Regions from separate parts of the Phyllobacterium sp. SB3 genome, predicted to be linked through region 2. Evidence: riboswitches for the same ligand, from Rfam matches in the RefSeq annotation. Region 2 holds a riboswitch; each other region holds the start of a gene.
What was found. Region 2 has a riboswitch for cobalamin ahead of metE (5-methyltetrahydropteroyltriglutamate--homocysteine S-methyltransferase). Riboswitches for the same ligand answer to the same signal wherever they lie in the genome.

Region 1 (4,710 bases), on a different contig from region 2:
GGATGTTGCTTGGTGCTTCGATGCTGACCCAGCGGCCCGTATTGTTGGAAGCTTGGCGCTTGAGATAGGTGTAATCCGTCTCCGACCAGTTCTTTACGCCATCGACAAGATTGTCGAGGATAAAGTCACCCCGGTCGGTACGTACAGTCAGGACAGCATGGCCTTCACCGTCGGGCTTACGGACGACTGTTATCAACAGATTGGCTGGTGAAATTCCGGCTTCCATCAGGTCGCGACGCTTCAAAAGGACGTAATCCTCGCAATCGCCGACAGCATCCGGATAGGCCCAATATTCCTCCACGCCGTAGATTTCCATGTCGGTCAACGGCTTGATTTTCTGATTGTCACTGCTGTTAACGCTGACGATGAGCTGCCAAAAATCATGATTCATCGTTTCGGGCATCACATTGCGGCTTTTTACGCTGCATTCCGCAGGAAGTCTTTTGCAGAACTCGTAATGGCCGATAGGCTGCGATGTCATGCCGCCAGTTTGCATGAAAGGCTCAGCGGCAGATGCGGGATTTGTGCAGAATGCAGCAGCGAAAAACGCGAGGGCAAAGCCCAAGGATTTCATTTTTTTGAGTGCTGCGAACATTCTTTACTCCAAACCCGACTACCGATCGTTAACAAAACGTTAATGTCGGAGTGGACCATGAGTCAATCACAATGGCGCCACGGTCCTGCCATTGTTAATATATGGTTAAAATTTGAGCTTTCGCATTCCCACAATAGGATGATGCAATCCCAAGGTTCCCAAATTGCTTCTCCAACCACTATTGGAATGGTTTTTGGATTGATTGTTTGCAACGACAGGTTGCTCAACAAATTGATATTGTTAGGACTTTTTGAAATGGAGATTTTGATCGGCTACAATGCAAGCAATATTGAACCCAAATAACTTTGCCAAAGAGCTAAATCGTAAGGATTAATCATTGATACGCATCAGGGGGCAGCTTCACTTCGTATTGGTGTTTCAGCTCCGCATGATCGTTAACCAAATAGGGCAGGCCATGCGGCACCCAGACAAAGGGCCCGTTGACCCTTTGTCTGTCAATGCGCTTTCAGTGAGGTGTCAATTAACGGATATGACATCTCCATTGCGGCGATCAATGCTGACTTCTATGTCATTACCACGCCGATCCAAGCCTTCGATTACATAACGGGAACGTGTTTTTCTGACATCATCGACCGTTCGTACGCCTTCACTTTTCGCTATGCGCACCGCTTGGCGCTCGCTGATCTCATCGCGGCGATCCCGTTCTCTGCGATCACGGCGATCCATACGTTCCGGTTCGACCAGACGCACGCCATTGGGGCCTAACTGAATGGTTTGAGCGAAACTCTGTGGCACTGCGGTGAGTGCCATAAGAGATGCGGCACCGATAATAATAAACTTCTTCAACATGGCTTTCTCCTTCCGAGTAGCAATCAATTCCCCGGCCATGTTGAAGAGAACGCATCGTAGGCGATAGCGTTCCCTTCATGATGTTTCGCATTCCAGCCTTCGCCAGAAGCTGGCTATTCCAGCGCGAACGAACCTGTCTTGATTTCTCCAGCCTTGTGATAGGTATTCATCACTACGCCCGTCGTGGAGGCTCTTGAATTGACGAGAGTAAGTGCGCCGGGTTTCGCATCTCCGCTAAAGAAGGCTTTGCCCTTGCCAAGTACAAGCGGGAAAACCCACAGGTTGAGTTCATCGATGAGATTATTGGCAAGCAAGACATGGATGAGTTGGCTGCTGCCTTGAATGAGCAAATCCGGGCCATCGGACTGGCTGAGTTTGCGCACTGCCCCGGGAACATCTGCACCTAAGGTCACGGTATTCTCCCAGTTCACCGTGTTCGGTGAAGAGGTCGCAACATATTTGGTGGCTGCGTTGAACTTGTCAGCAATCGGGTCGCCCTTCTCAGCACGAGGCCAGTGATCTGCAAATATATCGTAGGTTCTACGACCGAGCAGAAGATCGAAAGGCGTACTCATGCCTTTGCTCATGACCTCTCCCATCACTTCGTCCCAGTAGTGAAATGTCCAGCCGCCATATTTAAAGCCGCCATCCGTGTCCTCCTGAGGGCCACCCGGCGCTTGCATAATGCCGTCAAGGGAAAGGAAGGTTGTTGCAATGATCTTTCGCATTCCGAAGTTCCTCTGTTTGGTTAGTATGCAACTAGGACGAACGAGCCTCGACCTTGCCGACACCACCCTCGATTTTTTCTGGACTGAAAGTGATCAGGCCTCCCACATACCCGGAAACCGGTTGTGTTCGGAGATATCACACTGTCGCGCCTGTGCTGTCGGAAGGTCGCAATCCACGCACTTCTTTGTGTCAATTGATGCTTAAATCATCATACTCACGGTGCTGCTTCGGTGACGGGGCTGATAATTGGGAAGCTGGTCTTAAGTCCAGCGCTGCCCCCGCAACGGTAGCGAAGCGTAATTTCCGGCGGATCACCACTGGCCTCTTGAGGCCGGGAAGGTGCCGGAAGAGTCGAGTAGGACAGCTTCGAAGCCCGGAAACCAGCCATGAGCTGAGATGACTCGACTGATTGCGGTGGGCAATCAAAGGGATAATAGCCTTGCGAAGCCCCTCCTGGCCTATCAAACGCAGTGCTACTCTCTTTAAGTTTTCCACCCAGAAAGGTCGGGCCTGCGAAGGTCGCGTTCGCGCGATCTTCGCAACACATTCGAAGTCGTGACGGCGAGGAGCGCTATAGACGTCACGACAGGATCTGAGTTCGAACCACAGACGGGACGGTCTGTCCTGATTTCCACTTAAGTCCATCGTGCAAGTACAATCCAAGGGAGGATACCGTAATGAGCAAGAACAGAGGCGTGGTCTATGTCGGCCCCGGCAGGGTAGAGGTGCAGGACATTGCCGATCCAAGACTGGAGGCGCCGGACGGACGCGCAATTGGCCATGCTGTTATCCTCAAGGTGCTATCGACCAATATTTGCGGCTCCGACCAGCATATGGTTCGTGGCCGCACCACGGCGGAGCCCGGCCTGGTGCTTGGCCATGAGATCACTGGCGAAATCATCGAAAAGGGAAGCGACGTCGAGATGCTGTGCGTCGGCGATATTGTTTCGGTTCCGTTCAATGTCGCCTGCGGCCGCTGCCGCACTTGCAAATCGCAGGACACGGGTGGGTGTCTGCCTTACAGTCAATCCGGCGCGTGCGGGTGGTGCCTATGGCTATGTCGATATGGGTGGATGGATTGGCGGGCAGGCTCGCTATGTCACTGTGCCTTACGCGGATTTCAACCTTCTGAAGATTCCTGACCGTGACCGTGCCATGGCAAAGATGCGTGATCTCACCATGCTTTCGGATATTCTGCCGACAGGCTTCCATGGGGCTGTGAAAGCCGGGGTGGGTGTCGGTTCGGTGGTTTATGTCGCGGGTGCAGGGCCAGTTGGTCTGGCCGCAGCCGCTTCGGCGCGCATTCTAGGCGCTGCGGTCGTCATGATTGGCGATTTCAACAAGGAACGACTGGCTCATGCGGCCAAAGTCGGTTTTGAGCCAATAGACCTTTCAGCCAGTGATCGCCTCGGTGATATGATTGCGCAGGTGACTGGCAGCAACGAGGTGGACAGCGCCATTGATGCCGTGGGCTTTGAGGCTCGTGGACATGGTGGCGGCGAGCAGCCTGCGGTGGTACTCAATCAGATGATGGAGATCACGCGCGCGGCAGGTTCCATCGGCATTCCGGGGCTTTATGTGACAGAAGACCCGGGCGCGGTGGACAGTGCCGCCAAGCATGGCAATCTCTCACTGCGTTTCGGCCTTGGTTGGGCGAAGGCGCAATCCTTTCACACAGGCCAGACCCCGGTGTTGAAATATAATCGCCAGCTTATGCAGGCTATCCTTTATGACCGCCTGCCCATTGCCGATATCGTCAATGCGAAGATCATCTCGCTGGAAGAAGCAGAACAGGGCTATGAAAGCTTCGATAAGGGCGCAGCACAGAAATTCGTGCTCGACCCGCACGGCGCTCTCGGTCAGGCAGCATAGAGCCTCCCAAGCTCATGTCGTGGCCCGCTCCGATTGGAGCGGGCTTTTTTTATGACGCATCACGGACCAGCAGCCAGAGCATGTAAAGCCCGCCTATGCTGACGGTGACAATTCCGACGGGCAGGCTGAATGGACTGAACAGGTGCTGCGCAACAGCATCGGCTCCAAGCAAAAGTACGGCGCCAGTACAGGCTGAAGCAGCAAGCGTCATGGATCGCGTCCGGCAAAGGCGCTGCGCAATCTGCGGGGCAGCAAGGGCGATGAAGACCACTGGGCCTGTAGCAGCAGTTGCAGCCGCAACCAACATTACGCCCACTATCATCAGCCAAAGACGCGTTGAACCCACAGACAGGCCGAGAGCCCCGGCCATATCGTCCCCCATCTCCATCATTCGCACACGGCGTGCCAGACCAAGACACAAGCACATGCCAAGCGTGCAAGCGATCGCAGAAGGTATAGCGCGGGCCCAGGTCATGCCATTCAATGAACCGGCACCCCAGAGGGCCGCGCTCATGACTGTTTCAAGACTGCCGGTTATCATCAGCCACATATTGAATGCAGTCAGCATCGCGCTGACAGCGATACCGATCATGATGAGCCGGAAGCCCTGAATGCCTTGCCGCCAACTGAGCAGATAGACGATCACCGCCGTTAAAAGTCCACCGCCAAGAGCGCCCAACGTAATCATCACGTGATCGCCGTGA
Region 2 (4,710 bases):
GAAGGAGGCGATCCCCTACATCATGACCCAGCGTGTCGTTCACATCCTTGAACCCATCCAGATCGAGAAGAAGGATAACGGCTGATGGTCCCCCTGCCCTTGCGGACTTCAATCTCGCTTCCAGGTCCTGCCGGAACAGAATACGATTCGGCAGACCGGTAAGGGCATCATGGTGGGCGACATGCTCCAACCGATTGTTCTGAGTTTGCAATTCCTTTGATGTTTGACGGAGTTCATCCGTCAATCGTTGCGTCTTGCGGTGCGCACTATCCAACAAGTTGTTGTGACGAAGCAGCAAGACTACCAGTCCCATTCCACAAAATATCAGCCCGCCAGTAAGCCCAGTATAAATGAGATGGAGCTGTTGCAATTCTGCTTGAGCGGTCGCGATCAATGCAACGTCGAATTCGACCGAAGCAGACGCCAGGGCCGTCATTGATCCATCCAGGGCTGCCATTGACCGGAGCGTTGCCTTGAGTCCATTCGTATCCAGCGCGTCGAACCGCTGATCCAAGGTCTCCAGGACATTACGAAGTTTTACGATGAGTTCACTCCGTTGAATATCCCGTTGGATAAACTCTTCGAGATTACCCTGCTGGAGCAACTCCAGGCGACCCAGCATAATGTCAAGGCGCAGGCGAACCTCATCGCGATCAACGCCTTCCAAGCCGAGTGTATAAGCAGCCAAACGATGTTCTAGTCTCATATACTCGGACACTGTTTGACCAACTGCCCAAGAGTCATTGTAACGCGCGAATTTCTGTAAGGCGGTTTGGCGCTCAGCGATATCGTACGATATGTAGCCCGTCGCTAACATAAAGCAGCAGATGATAATCCCGAGAATCCGTCTCACGTTTGCTTTACTCGACTATCAGCTTGGCAACCTGCCACGCAGAGCGGGTGTAATATGTTTGTGTCTGGAGTTGTGGATCACTGTCGTAGGGATAAACAATAAATAATGGTCCCTTGTCCCGGACAGGCATATAATTGCCATTGCGCTTCATTGCGAGCACGACTTTGAACTTCTTGAAATCTTCCATGGGAATGGTTGTTACATAATCGTTCAAAGCTACGGCTGTAACTTTGGTGCCCGTAGCTCCTAATAGTTCCATGAGTTTATCAAATGGAACACCTTCGAAGCGCATCCGCGACTCGTACCAGGGGGTTGTCGTTTCAATAGTCTGCAGACCGATTCCTTCCAGCATAGCCCGATCGAATTCCGCACTCGATTCATTGTTTTTATTGGTAATATTCCCCGATACTACCAATATCGGCTTACCAGTAGGCTTTGGCAGAGAGCCCGCTCCAGCGCTTGAGACAGACAAGACCAACAAGGTTAGGAAAACAAACAACCTGCGCAAACTCATCGTACATCTCCATGGAAAACTAGAGTCATAAACCAAATTAATTAGGTCGGCATAAAAAAATGAACATAACTTCACATGATCTGCAGATCATATCTGATCGACCTTATTTAAAAACACCCATAAGAGACTTCACCACCCGCTGGAAACACGTAAGGATATAAACATTTCTTTATATCGTCTTGACAACGGCGTTCTCTTGTCCGAAATTAGCGAGGTCATGGTTCTCTGGGCGCCTTCAAGGTTCGCCAGGGCTAAGAGGGAAGCCGGTGCGCGTGATTACGCAATGCCGGAGCTGCCCCCGCAACTGTAAGCGGCGAGCTGTTGTCCATTAGTGTCACTGGGGCGAAAGCCTTGGGAAGACGGGCAAAGGCGACGACCCGCGAGCCAGGAGACCTGCCAAGACAAAAGAACGTCCACGGGCGGGGTGTCCCGGTGTGTCGCAGCAAATGACCGTAGTCGAGCGGTCTATCCCTGCACGCGTCCGCTTGCCCACGCCCCTAACTTATGTCGGGGTTAAAGTTATGTCTGAATCTAAAATTGCTATCGCCACTCTCGGTGTGCCGCGCATCGGCCGGCGACGAGAGCTAAAGTTTGCTCTTGAATCGTATTGGTCCGGCAAATCTTCCGCAACTGAGCTTCTTGCCACTGCAAAAGAGCTGCGCGCTGCCAGTTGGACCGAACAACGCGATCGCGGAATCACCAGGATTCCATCAAACGATTTCTCGCTATACGACCACGTCCTCGATACCGCCATCATGGTCGGTGCGATCCCCGCCGCCTATGGTTGGAAAGGCGGAGAGGTATCTTTGGAGACTTACTTTGCAATGGCTCGCGGCAGCCAGGGACATGCTGCAAATGATTGTGGTCATGCGGGCCACGAGCATGATCACGGGCATGGTGTCACAGCTTTGGAAATGACCAAATGGTTCGACACCAACTATCACTATATGGTGCCGGAACTCGCCGACGATCAAACATTCGTCCTGTCCTCGACGAAGGTTATTGATCATTTCCTCGAAGCTAAGGCCTTGGGCATTCAAACACGTCCAGTCATTCTTGGCCCAGTCACGTTCCTCAAGCTAGCCAAGTCCCATGAAGAAGGCTTCGATCCTATTGCGCTGCTTCAGAAGCTTCTGCCTGTCTATGAAGAACTCCTGCGTAAATTGGCACATGCAGGCGCTGATTGGGTACAAATCGATGAGCCTGCTCTGGTACTCGATCTGGTCCCGAACGAGCGTTACGCATTCAAGTTCGCCTACGACAAACTGACCGCAGCTGCCCCTGAACTGAAAATCCTGCTGGCCACCTACTTCGGTGCACTCGCTGATAACCTGGATACGGCTGTTGCTTTGCCGGTACATGGTTTGCACATCGATTTGGTGCGTGCTCCTGAACAGCTCGGCGATATTGTCGCCAAGGCGAGAAAGGATCAGGTACTGTCACTCGGCGTTATTGACGGCCGAAACATCTGGCGTTCAGATCTCAGCGCTATAGTAGATCGTGTGGAAAAACTCGTTACGGAACGCGGCGCGCATCTTGTAGAAATCGCCCCCTCCTGTTCGCTCCTGCATGTGCCGATAGATCTGGAACTGGAAACAAAACTTGAGAGCGACCTGAAAAGCTGGCTTGCATTTTCCACGCAGAAAATGGATGAACTCTCCATCCTTGGCCGCGCTTTATCCGAAGGAAAAGGCGCTGTTGCAACCGAGTTAAAAACAGCGACAGATGCCATCGCATCGCGCCGTGCATCGCCCAAGGTTCATGATCCGCTGGTTGAAGGCCGCATCGCGGGGATCGGTGACGCCCTGAAAAAGCGCAAAAGCTTGTTCTGGCAACGCCAAAAACTTCAGGGCGACAAGCTGGGCCTACCGGCATTCCCGACCACAACCATCGGTTCTTTCCCGCAGACGCCGGAAGTCCGCAAGGCTCGCTCATCACATGCCAAGGGTGAGATCACTTATATTGAGTATGAAGGTTTTCTTCGACAGGAGACCGAAGCTGCCATCCGCTGGCAGGAAGAGATCGGCCTTGATGTGCTTGTTCACGGCGAATTCGAGCGCAATGACATGGTTCAATATTTCGGTGAACAACTCTCAGGATTTGCCTTCACTCAACACGCCTGGGTGCAAAGCTATGGTTCCCGCTATGTGCGTCCACCCATCATCTTCGGTGACGTCTCCCGCCCACGCCCGATGACAGTGGGTTGGTGGAAATATGCGCAGTCCCTGACAGACAAGCCCGTCAAAGGCATGCTTACGGGCCCGGTGACAATCCTCAACTGGTCCTTTGTCCGCGATGATCTTCCTCGCTCCGCAACATGCCGTCAGATCGCGCTCGCTATCCGTGACGAAGTCACTGACCTGGAAAAGGCTGGCGCGGCAATGATCCAGATTGATGAAGCGGCGCTTAGAGAAGGCCTGCCGCTTCGCAAAGCTGACTGGAAAACCTATCTCGATTGGGCCGTGGAAAGCTTCCGCTTGTGCTCAACTGGTGTCGCCGATGAAACGCAGATCCACACCCATATGTGTTACTCCGAGTTCAACGATATCATCGACGCCATCGCTGCAATGGACGCAGACGTGATTTCCATCGAAACCTCACGCTCGAAGATGGAACTTCTGGACGCCTTCAAAACCTACAAATATCCGAACGAGATCGGGCCTGGCGTTTACGACATCCATTCACCGCGAGTGCCGGAAGTTGCTGAGATGACCGAACTCTTGGCGCTGGCACGCAAGCGGCTGACCGACGGACAGCTTTGGGTCAATCCAGATTGTGGCCTAAAAACCCGCAAGTGGGAAGAAGTACGCCCAGCGCTTGTTAATATGGTTTCAGCAGCAAAAGAACTGCGAGCTTTGGCCGTTTAAAATAATGGGAGCCGTCGATTTTCGGCGGCTCCTCTCTTGGATCATCTTCGCACACCGTCTTGGCGTCACGCCATTGATAATTTGGTCTGCGCGATTCTAAAAATCCCAATCTTCATCCTCTGTGGCAATCGCTTTGCCGATAACATAGGAGGAGCCGGAACCTGAAAAGAAGTCATGGTTTTCGTCAGCGTTCGGAGACAGGGCCGACAGGATCGCCGGATTTACCTTGCAGGCTTCAGCAGGAAACAGCGCTTCGTAACCGAGGTTCATCAATGCCTTGTTGGCATTGTAGTGAAGAAACTTCTTCACGTCCTCGGTCAGGTTGACACCATCATAAAGTGTCTCGGTGTATTTCGCTTCATTGTCATAAAGCTCAAGCAGGAGGTCGAAGGCAAAATCCTTGATCTCACTGCGACGTTCTTCACTGAGACGCTCCAGACCTCGCTGGAACTTGTAGCCAATGTAATAACCATGCA
Region 3 (4,710 bases), on a different contig from region 2:
GCACGCTGCAATGTTCAGACGACCTCCATCAAGCCCACCCATCGCAATTTTGAATCCATCGCCTTCAGCGCCAAGCCGATTTGCAACCGGAACGCGGCAATTATCGAAGATGACGGTACGCGTCGATTGGGCATTCCAACCCATTTTGAATTCATTGGCCCCAAACGACAGGCCGGGGGCATCTTTGGGGATGATGAGCGCGGAGATACCTTTAGGGCCGGACTCTCCTGTCCGCACCATGGTTACATAAATATCGCTGTCACCTGCACCTGATATAAACTGCTTGGCACCATTCAAAATATAATAGTCGCCATCAAGGACAGCCGTTGTTTTCAGTGCTGCTGCATCCGAACCCGAATTTGGCTCGGTCAGGCAATAGCTGCCAAGCCATTCCATAGTCGTCATCTTTGGTACGAATTGTTGGCGTTGAGCTTCCGTTCCAAATAGATCAATCATCCATGTTGACATATTGTGGATGGATATGAAGGCGGAAAATGCCGGGCAGGCTGCCGACAACGCTTCAAATATCAGAACAGCATCAAGCCGCTTTAAACCCGACCCGCCAAAATCTTCGCGAACGTAAATGCCACCCATGCCAAGAGGGCCCGTTTCGCGAATAACATCAGCGGGAAAATGCTTGTCGCGATCCCATGCCAATGCTTTCGGTGCCACACGGTCAGCCGCGAAGGCTCGCGCCATACTCTGAATCGCCAGTTGATCCTCATTGAGCTCAAACTGGCTGGCCGCCGTATCCACGACTGCATCCATTATAATTCCTCCCGAATATCTGTATATATTACTGTATCGAATGCACACGAGCGCGCAACGGCTTGAGCGGGGCTAGGAAGAGAAAGACATATCCGCTACTCAAAGGCCATGACACACGCAATCATGTTGCAAGGAACAGGCTCTGACGTTGGTAAATCCGTTCTTGTGGCGGGTTTGTGCCGGTTGGCGCGTAATCGCAACTTGAGGGTTGTACCTTTCAAGCCACAAAATATGTCAAATAATGCAGCCGTTAGTGACGATGGCGGTGAAATTGGCCGAGCTCAATGGTTGCAGGCTCTAGCGTCTGGTGTGCCGTCGTCTGTTCACATGAATCCTGTTTTATTGAAACCTCAATCAGAAACAGGCAGCCAAATCATCGTGCAAGGCAAAGTCTGGGGTGAAGCCAAGGGTCGAGACTATCAAAAACTCAAAGTCCAATTGCTCAATGCGGTCATGGAGTCATGGGATATTGTGCGCGCTGACGCTGATATAGTCATCGTAGAAGGTGCCGGTTCACCTGCAGAGATCAATCTGCGGGCGGGTGATATCGCCAATATGGGGTTTGCGATTAAAGCAAATGTGCCAGTTGTTCTTGTAGGCGATATAGATCGAGGCGGTGTGATCGCTTCAATCGTTGGCACACACACGATTCTCTCTCCGGAAGATCGCAGTATGATCTCTGGTTTTCTCATCAACAAGTTTCGAGGCGACGTGTCGTTGTTCGATGAGGGTTTGAAGGCCATTACGCAATTTACAGGCTGGCAATCCTTCGGTGTTGTTCCTTGGTTGAAGGATGCGTCACGTCTTCCAGCGGAAGATTCAGTCGTACTGGACCGGCTGGTTGAAGGACAAGGGCGGGCACTAAAAATTGCAATACCTGTACTTGATCGTATTGCGAATTTTGACGATTTCGATCCGCTTTTGGCCGAGCCGCAGGTTGATGTTGTCATGGTCAAAAGCGGTGAAAAATTGCCTGCTGACGCAGGGCTGGTCATCATTCCCGGCTCCAAATCAACGATTGGAGATTTGCAGCGGTTTCGCGAAAATGGCTGGGATCGTGATCTTGATCTGCACAGGCGTCGTGGCGGCCATATTGTCGGTATCTGCGGGGGATACCAGATGCTTGGCAAAACCGTCTCTGACCCTCAAGGAATCGAAGGAAATGTTAGAAGAATCGAAGGCTTGGGTTATCTCGATATCGATACGATAATGGAGCCGGAAAAGACCGTACGTAATGTCCAAGCACATTCGTTGCAGTTCGATTTGCCTTTGAATGGTTATGAGATTCATCTTGGCCGGACAGATGGCCCGGATTGCATTCGTCCGGCGGTGAATATTAATGGCGTAGCCGATGGTGCAATATCCGCTGACGGCAAAGTTTTTGGCACTTACATGCACGGTCTGTTCAACACCGACGGGTTCCGGGCCGCATTTTTGCAGTCCATGGGAATCTCTGCCAGTACGGTCAATTATCATGCGGGGGTAGATGCGGCGCTTGATGCCATTGCAGCGCAGCTGGAGTCTGTTCTGGACATTGAGGCACTGTTTGCACTTAAACATGCGCGCTGACGTGGCCAGCGTTGAAGGTGTCGCAGATTCGTTTGACTTTTCTGGCGCTTGGTGAATAACGTTGAGTAGATGATTGGTTCCCGAATTGGCCAAAGGCTAAGGGATCAAAAGGGAATGCGACGGTCGTACCCATCAGGGCGATCCTACCGCAGCCGACCCCGCGACTGTAGAGCGGTTAGGATGAATGCCAATGCTGGAGGCGAAAGCCGAAGGCGGTCACTGGGAAACCGGGAAGGCGGCATTTATCTGGCGATCCGCGAGCCAGGAGACCTGCCAGTCATAGGGTAATAGTGCCCAAAACCGAAGGGGATTGTCCCTTCTGGCCCTGCACGGAGGTTGTTATGGCTACCACTCGTACTTCAAATACGATTTCTCTCCCGCTCGCATCCCGTTTGACGACTGCTGTGGTTTCATTGCTGCTCGGCGTATTCATTATTTATGGCGTTGGTCTTTCGCATTCCGAAACGCTGCACGACACTGCGCACGACACCCGCCATTCATATGGATTTCCCTGCCACTGAGTCTTCAATTAGCTGAGTGATTGAATCAGCTAAAGGGTCTTATGCATTGAAAAATTGTAGTTTGTTTGGTCCGGGGCCTGTTCAGGTGCCCGGCGTCTCGCTTTTAGAGATTGGGGGAGCTAATCCATGTTGGTAAAGTATCTTTTGGCTACGATTGTAGCCGGTCTGTTTGCAGGTATTCTTTTGACACCGGCAATGTATGTAAAAAATGTGCCGCTTATTCTGCATGCTGAGGAGTATGAAAATGCTGGCGGGGAAGGTCATTCTCATGATGCTCCAGCCGCTACCACAGAAAGCGCTCCAGCAGCGGTAGCAGCGCACGAGCACGAGGAAGAAGCAGGCCCTGAACTGCCATTTGGCCGTTTTGGTAACACATTGCTGATTAACCTCGTTGCTGGAGCAGGGTTTGCGTTGATTACCGGTGCAGCAGCACTTTTTCTTGGCCGTCGCATCACACTACAAAACGGCATCTATTGGGGGCTTGCCGGTTTTTTCATCTTCAATTTCGCACCAGCATTTAGCCTCGCACCGGAATTGCCAGCGATGCCGGCAGCAGATTTGGCCACACGCCAAGCATGGTGGTTGATAACGGTGGTTCTAACGGCCAGCGGTGTTTACTTGATCGTTCTTCGCGAGCAAGTATGGGCAAGAATCCTGGGTGTTGTGCTGATCGTCGCTCCACATGTTTATGGTGCGCCAGAGGCTGGAGATTTGACTTCGGCTGTTCCTCCAACACTTGCTTCGGAATTTGCAGTTTCAACCCTCACAACCAATCTCTTCTTCTGGGTTGTGCTCGGAACTGCGCTGGGTTGGGCAATCCAGAATTATGCCTCATCGGAGCTTGACGCCTGATGCATGTGCTGGAACGCGGAGTCACCTTTATTCTTGGAGGCGCGCGTTCCGGTAAATCCTCCTTTGCGGAAGGCTTGGTAGAAGCGTCCAAACTGGATGCGATCTATCTTGCCACAGGCAGGGCATGGGATGATGAAATGTCGACGCGTATCGCACATCACAAGGCGCGGCGGGGATCTCAATGGGTAACAGTTGAAGAGCCAATAGATCTGGCGGCGAAGTTGAAGAGTTTGGCAGGCAGTGAAAAAGCGGTTCTCGTTGACTGCCTGACATTATGGCTGACCAATCTGATGATTGCCGAACGGGACATTGATATCGAAGTGGCGCGCCTCACAAATATGCTGAGTAATCTTTCCGGAGCCGTAATATTGGTTTCCAACGAAGTCGGACTCGGAATTGTACCGGAAAATCGCATGGCGCGTGAATTTCGCGATCATGCAGGCCGGTTGCATCAAGCCGTGGCAACTGCTGCGGCAACAGTCTATTTCGTGGCAGCAGGACTGCCACTCAAAATGAAGGGATAACAAAATGCAGGGTCACAAGATTCCGGCAACAGTCATCACTGGCTTTCTCGGTTCGGGCAAGACGACGATGATCCGCAACCTGCTCGAAAATGCCAATGGAAAGCGCATTGCGCTGATCATCAACGAATTTGGTGATCTTGGCGTCGATGGCAATCTGCTCAAAGGCTGTGGTATCGAAGCCTGCCGCGATGAAGATATGATCGAACTGAACAATGGATGCATCTGCTGCACGGTGGCCGATGATTTTATCCCGACCATGACCAAGCTTCTGGACCGGCCTGAACGCTTCGACCACATTGTCATCGAGACGTCCGGTCTTGCGTTACCTCAGCCACTTGTCGCAGCGTTCAACTGGCCGGAAATCAAGACACAGGTTACCGTCGACGGTGTGGTGACAGTTATTGATGCTGCTGCTGTTTCGGAAGGCCGTTTTGCTGATGATCATGACAAGGTCGACGCTCAGCGCGAGCAGGATG
Region 4 (4,710 bases), on a different contig from region 2:
ATGGCGGCTGGACAGTTTAGGAAAGACCGATGACCCGCATTACTGATCTTCGCGTATTCGACATCCGTTTTCCTACATCGCAAAGTCTGGATGGTTCGGATGCGATGAATCCTGATCCCGATTACTCAGCTGCCTATGTGGTGCTGGATACGGATGCCGGGCTTTCCGGTCATGGGCTGACCTTTACCATCGGTCGCGGCAATGAAATTTGCTGTTTGGCAATCGAGGCGATGAAACATCTTGTCGTTGGCCTTGAACTGGACTGGGTAAAGGAAAATCCCGGCAGGTTCTGGCATTTCATCACCGGCGATAGCCAGCTACGCTGGATCGGGCCCGATAAGGGTGCAATGCATCTGGCGACGGGCGCAGTGGTCAACGCCGTATGGGATTTGCTGGCCAAGGAAGCAAAGAAACCAGTCTGGCAGCTTGTCGGTGAGATGACGCCGGAGGAAATCGTCAACATCGTTGACTTCCGCTACCTGACTGACGTTTTGACCCGTGAAGAAGCTCTGGAAATTCTGCATAAGGCAGAAACCGGCAAGAAAGAGCGTATCGAAACGCTCAAGGCTGAGGGTTATGCCTGCTACACGACTTCGGCAGGTTGGCTCGGCTATTCGGATGAAAAGCTGCGACGTCTCTGTCAGGAAGCTATCGATGCGGGTTTCAATCACGTCAAGATGAAGGTCGGGCGTGATCTTGATGACGATATCCGGCGCCTCACCATCGCGCGTGAGGTCATCGGCCCGGATCGTATTTTGATGATTGATGCCAATCAGGTCTGGGAAGTGAATGAGGCGATTGACTGGGTGAACAAGCTCGCCTTCGTCAAGCCATTCTTCATTGAGGAACCGACAAGCCCTGATGATGTGGCGGGACATCGCAAAATTCGCAAAGCTATCCATCCGGTCAAGGTTGCGACAGGCGAGATGTGCCAGAACCGTATCATGTTCAAGCAGTTCATTGCGGAAGGTGCCATTGATGTGGTGCAGATCGACAGCTGCCGCATGGGTGGGTTGAACGAAGTGCTGGCCGTGTTGCTCATTGCGGCAAAATACAATCTGCCTGTCTGGCCGCATGCGGGCGGTGTGGGCCTATGCGAATATGTGCAGCATCTGTCGATGATTGATTATATTGCCGTTTCCGGAACGAAAGAGGGAAGGGTGATTGAATATGTCGATCATCTCCACGAACATTTTGTCGATCCCTGCAACATTCAGAATGCGGCCTATATGCCACCTTCACTGCCAGGCTTCTCGATCGAGATGAAGCCCGAATCGATCAAACAATATCTGCATCGCGATCTATAACCGTGTTTTCTGCTCAACCATCGCTTCGGCGATGGTTGCTGCCAGTGAATTTCAGGTCGCAATTGGCGTATCCAATCAAGGTTGTGGACAAGCTGCGCCGTTCTGGCACATCAGAACCTGCGCCATTTTGGCCGTGTCGTCTTGTGTAAATGCGATGTCGTTTCCGCACCTATTCTTTTTTTCAAGCGAGTGCTTTTATCAGGCTACTTGAGGTGCCGCTTTCTAGGGAAGGTGGAGAATTGGGAAGCCGGTTTAATCCCGGCGCTGCCCCCGCAACGGTAGTGGAGTGAAACGCGGCAAAATAGCCACTGGAACAGGTTTCCGGGAAGGCGCCGTGAAACCCTTTAGGGAACTCCAGAGCCCGGAAACCAGCCACAAGCGATAACACCGACTGATCGCGGTGGGCGATCAAGGAGCATTGTTTTGTATGGGTAGCCATACAGGCGGTCTTCTCCGTCACCACCAGTCAGTTCTTTCGCAAATGAGATGGCGAGGACACGACATGGACGCACATAGTGAACTGCTCCGGAATTTGAAACACCGGAAACCGGGCTACGGCCTAGAGCAGGCTTTTTATTCCGATCCGGACTATTTCCGGTTGGATATGGAGAATATCTTTTATCGCGATTGGCTCTTCATCGGCCATGACTGCGAAGTGGCGCGACCTGGCAATTATTTCACCGTGCAGATTGGCGATTATCCGGTTGTTATCGTCCGTGACCGTGAAAAGAAAATCCGGGCTTTCCACAATTCATGCCGTCATCGCGGTTCGCGCGTTTGCGCCTCAGAGCGAGGCAGCTCGGCAAAGCTTGTTTGCCCCTACCACCAGTGGACTTACGAACTGGATGGCCGGCTGTTGTTCGCGCGCCAGATGGGCGATGATTTTGATGCCAGCCAGCACAGCCTGAAGACAGTGCATTGCGAAAGCATCGGCGGTTACATTTTCATTTGCCTTGCTCCGATAGCACCGGATTTTGCAGCAACACGCGCGTTGATTGAGCCTTATCTCGCTCCGCATCGTCTTGGCGAAACCAAAGTCGCCTTCCAAAGCTCCATCGTCGAAAAGGGAAATTGGAAGCTGGTTTGGGAAAATAACCGCGAGTGCTATCATTGTGCCGCAAATCATCCTGAACTCTGCAAAACCTTTCCGGAAGCGCCAAGCGTGACCGGCGTTCAGGGTTCCAAGGATGATCCGGAAATCGTGGCGCACTGGGACAAGTGCGAAGCGGCCGGTCTGCCAAGTGTATTCCGTATTGATGAAAATGGTCAGTTCCGTGCAACGCGCGTGCCGCTGCTGCACGAATCCGAAAGCTACACCATGTCAGGCAAACGCGCTGTCGCGCGTCAGCTCAGCGATGATGTGAGCACACGGCAAATCGGTTCACTGCTGCTTTACCACTACCCGACAACATGGAACCACATTCTGGGTGATCACGCGATTTCCTTCCGGGTTCTCCCGCTGAGCCCCACCGAAACGCAGGTAACGACCAAGTGGCTGGTGCATAAGGATGCTGTCGAAGGCGTCGATTATACCATCGATGAACTGACACATGTTTGGCTCGAAACCAATGATCAGGATCGCCAGATCGTGGAGGAAAATGCCTTTGGCATCCGTTCACCTGCCTATGAGCCGGGCCCATATTCGGTCGAGCATGAAGGCGGCGTACTGCAGTTCCTCGAATGGTATTCCAACACCATGGAAACACGTCTCGACGGCGGCAAGCGACTGAGCAAGGTAGCATAGTGAATATGGGCATTCCTCAAAAATACCCGCATCTCGATCAGATGCAGCCATGGAACGACCGGCTGCATCTGCTGGAGTGCCTGTCAGTCATTGAGGAAGCGCCCAATGTGAAGACCTTCACATTCCGTTCAGACAATCAGAACTGGTTCCGGTATGAGCCGGGCCAGTTCATGACTTTCGAGCTTGGTACACAACCGGAAGCGGTCTTGCGTACCTATACGCTGTCTTCCAGCCCTTCGCGTCCATTCACGATTGCCATAACTGTCAAGGCGCAGGATAGCAGCATCGGTACACGCTGGATGCTGGACAATCTCACACCTGGTGCAAGGCTGAAAGCCTTTGGCCCACTGGGTGACTTCTCCATCTCGAAGCACCCCGGTGACAAATATCTGTTCATTTCGGCGGGCTCAGGCATAACGCCGATGATGTCGATGACGCGTTGGATGCAGGATTGCGCGCCGCAAAGCGATATCAGTTTTGTCAGCTGCGCACGCCGTCCAAGCGACATCATTTTTCGCAAGGAGTTGGAGTATCTGACGAGTTGCATGCCCAATCTCAAGCTGTCGTTTCTGATCAAGGAACATGAAATGGGTCAGCTTTGGACTGGAATCCGGGGCAGGCTGGAAGCACCGAAGCTTTCGCTGCTGTCGCCAGACTTTAAAGAGCGCACGATCTTCTGCTGCGGACCCGACGGTTTTATGCGCGATGTTCGCACGATGCTTGAAGATTCGGGCTTCGATATGGCCAATTATCATCAGGAAAGCTTTGGTTCTGCTGCTGAACCTGTTCTGCCGTTGATGGACGAAATTTCGACCGACGTTGCTGAAGCTGCATCTGTCGTGACATTCTCGATGTCCGGTAAAGACGTGCCTTGCGTGGCAGGCGATACGATATTGAAGGCAGCGCGTGGTGCCGGCATTCGCATTGCTGCGGCCTGCGAGTCCGGCCTATGTGGCACCTGCAAGATCATGAAGATTTCCGGCAGTGTCGACATGAACCATAATGGTGGCATTCTCGATGAGGAAATCGATGAGGGCTATATTTTGGCCTGCTGTTCCAAGCCTTTGAGCAATGTCGAAGTGGAAGCATGACTATCGTTTAACGTGATGCTCATGCTGTGCTATTATTCAGTGCATGAATTTACGTTCGGTAGATCTCAATCTTCTCGTTGTTCTTGATGCCCTGCTTGACGAGGCGCATGTATCGCGTGCTGCAGATCGGCTTGGCCTTTCGCAACCGGCAACTTCAAGTGCACTTGAGAGGTGCCGTCATCTTCTCAACGATCCGTTGCTTGAGCGCGGCAAGGGTGGGATGAGGTTGACCGCCAAGGCAGAGGGGCTGCGCGAGCCTATCAAAAACCTTCTGGCTGAGGTGGTGACGATTCTCAATCCACCCGAGGTTGATGTTGCAACGCTTAATCAAACTGTCCGCATCATTATGGGCGATTATCCGGCGATGGTCATTGCGGGTACGTTATACCGGGAACTTGCAAACCGGGCACCGGGCATAAACCTCGTCATCCAACCCTGGCACGGCGCTGATGAAGCACTGGATGGCTTGGCCAAGGGTTTCGTTGACCTTGCCATATCGGTGTTTCCCAAGCCGGATGTCTCATTTCAGCGCCATGATCTGCTCTACCAGAAGTATGTGGTGGTTATG

Region 1: another riboswitch for cobalamin. It lies ahead of fdhA (formaldehyde dehydrogenase, glutathione-independent); the one in region 2 lies ahead of metE (5-methyltetrahydropteroyltriglutamate--homocysteine S-methyltransferase).
Region 3: another riboswitch for cobalamin. It lies ahead of ABKW30_RS14180 (CbtB domain-containing protein); the one in region 2 lies ahead of metE (5-methyltetrahydropteroyltriglutamate--homocysteine S-methyltransferase).
Region 4: another riboswitch for cobalamin. It lies ahead of ABKW30_RS12045 (aromatic ring-hydroxylating dioxygenase subunit alpha); the one in region 2 lies ahead of metE (5-methyltetrahydropteroyltriglutamate--homocysteine S-methyltransferase).

The regions. Positions count from the first base shown of each region.
Region 1 is NZ_JBDYKI010000001.1:713,232-717,941, forward strand. It holds gene ABKW30_RS03545 (transglutaminase-like cysteine peptidase) at 1-496, opposite strand, end outside; gene ABKW30_RS03550 (hypothetical protein) at 653-898, shown strand; gene ABKW30_RS03555 (PepSY domain-containing protein) at 1,073-1,405, opposite strand; gene ABKW30_RS03560 (dihydrofolate reductase family protein) at 1,519-2,133, opposite strand; cobalamin riboswitch at 2,335-2,538, shown strand; partial or broken gene fdhA (formaldehyde dehydrogenase, glutathione-independent) at 2,812-4,006, shown strand; gene fepG (iron-enterobactin ABC transporter permease) at 4,056-4,710, opposite strand, start outside.
Region 2 is NZ_JBDYKI010000002.1:392,496-397,205, forward strand. It holds gene ABKW30_RS08355 (EAL domain-containing protein) at 1-853, opposite strand, end outside; gene ABKW30_RS08360 (molybdopterin-dependent oxidoreductase) at 861-1,367, opposite strand; cobalamin riboswitch at 1,569-1,783, shown strand; gene metE (5-methyltetrahydropteroyltriglutamate--homocysteine S-methyltransferase) at 1,910-4,234, shown strand; gene nrdF (class 1b ribonucleoside-diphosphate reductase subunit beta) at 4,331-4,710, opposite strand, start outside.
Region 3 is NZ_JBDYKI010000003.1:622,615-627,324, forward strand. It holds gene ABKW30_RS14170 (isobutyryl-CoA dehydrogenase) at 1-756, opposite strand, end outside; gene ABKW30_RS14175 (cobyric acid synthase) at 877-2,337, shown strand; cobalamin riboswitch at 2,395-2,630, shown strand; gene ABKW30_RS14180 (CbtB domain-containing protein) at 2,679-2,858, shown strand; gene ABKW30_RS14185 (CbtA family protein) at 2,985-3,710, shown strand; gene cobU (bifunctional adenosylcobinamide kinase/adenosylcobinamide-phosphate guanylyltransferase) at 3,710-4,234, shown strand; gene cobW (cobalamin biosynthesis protein CobW) at 4,239-4,710, shown strand, end outside.
Region 4 is NZ_JBDYKI010000003.1:180,505-185,214, forward strand. It holds gene ABKW30_RS12035 (SDR family oxidoreductase) at 1-20, shown strand, start outside; gene ABKW30_RS12040 (L-fuconate dehydratase) at 30-1,307, shown strand; cobalamin riboswitch at 1,501-1,699, shown strand; gene ABKW30_RS12045 (aromatic ring-hydroxylating dioxygenase subunit alpha) at 1,810-3,051, shown strand; gene ABKW30_RS12050 (hybrid-cluster NAD(P)-dependent oxidoreductase) at 3,057-4,142, shown strand; gene ABKW30_RS12055 (LysR family transcriptional regulator) at 4,186-4,710, shown strand, end outside.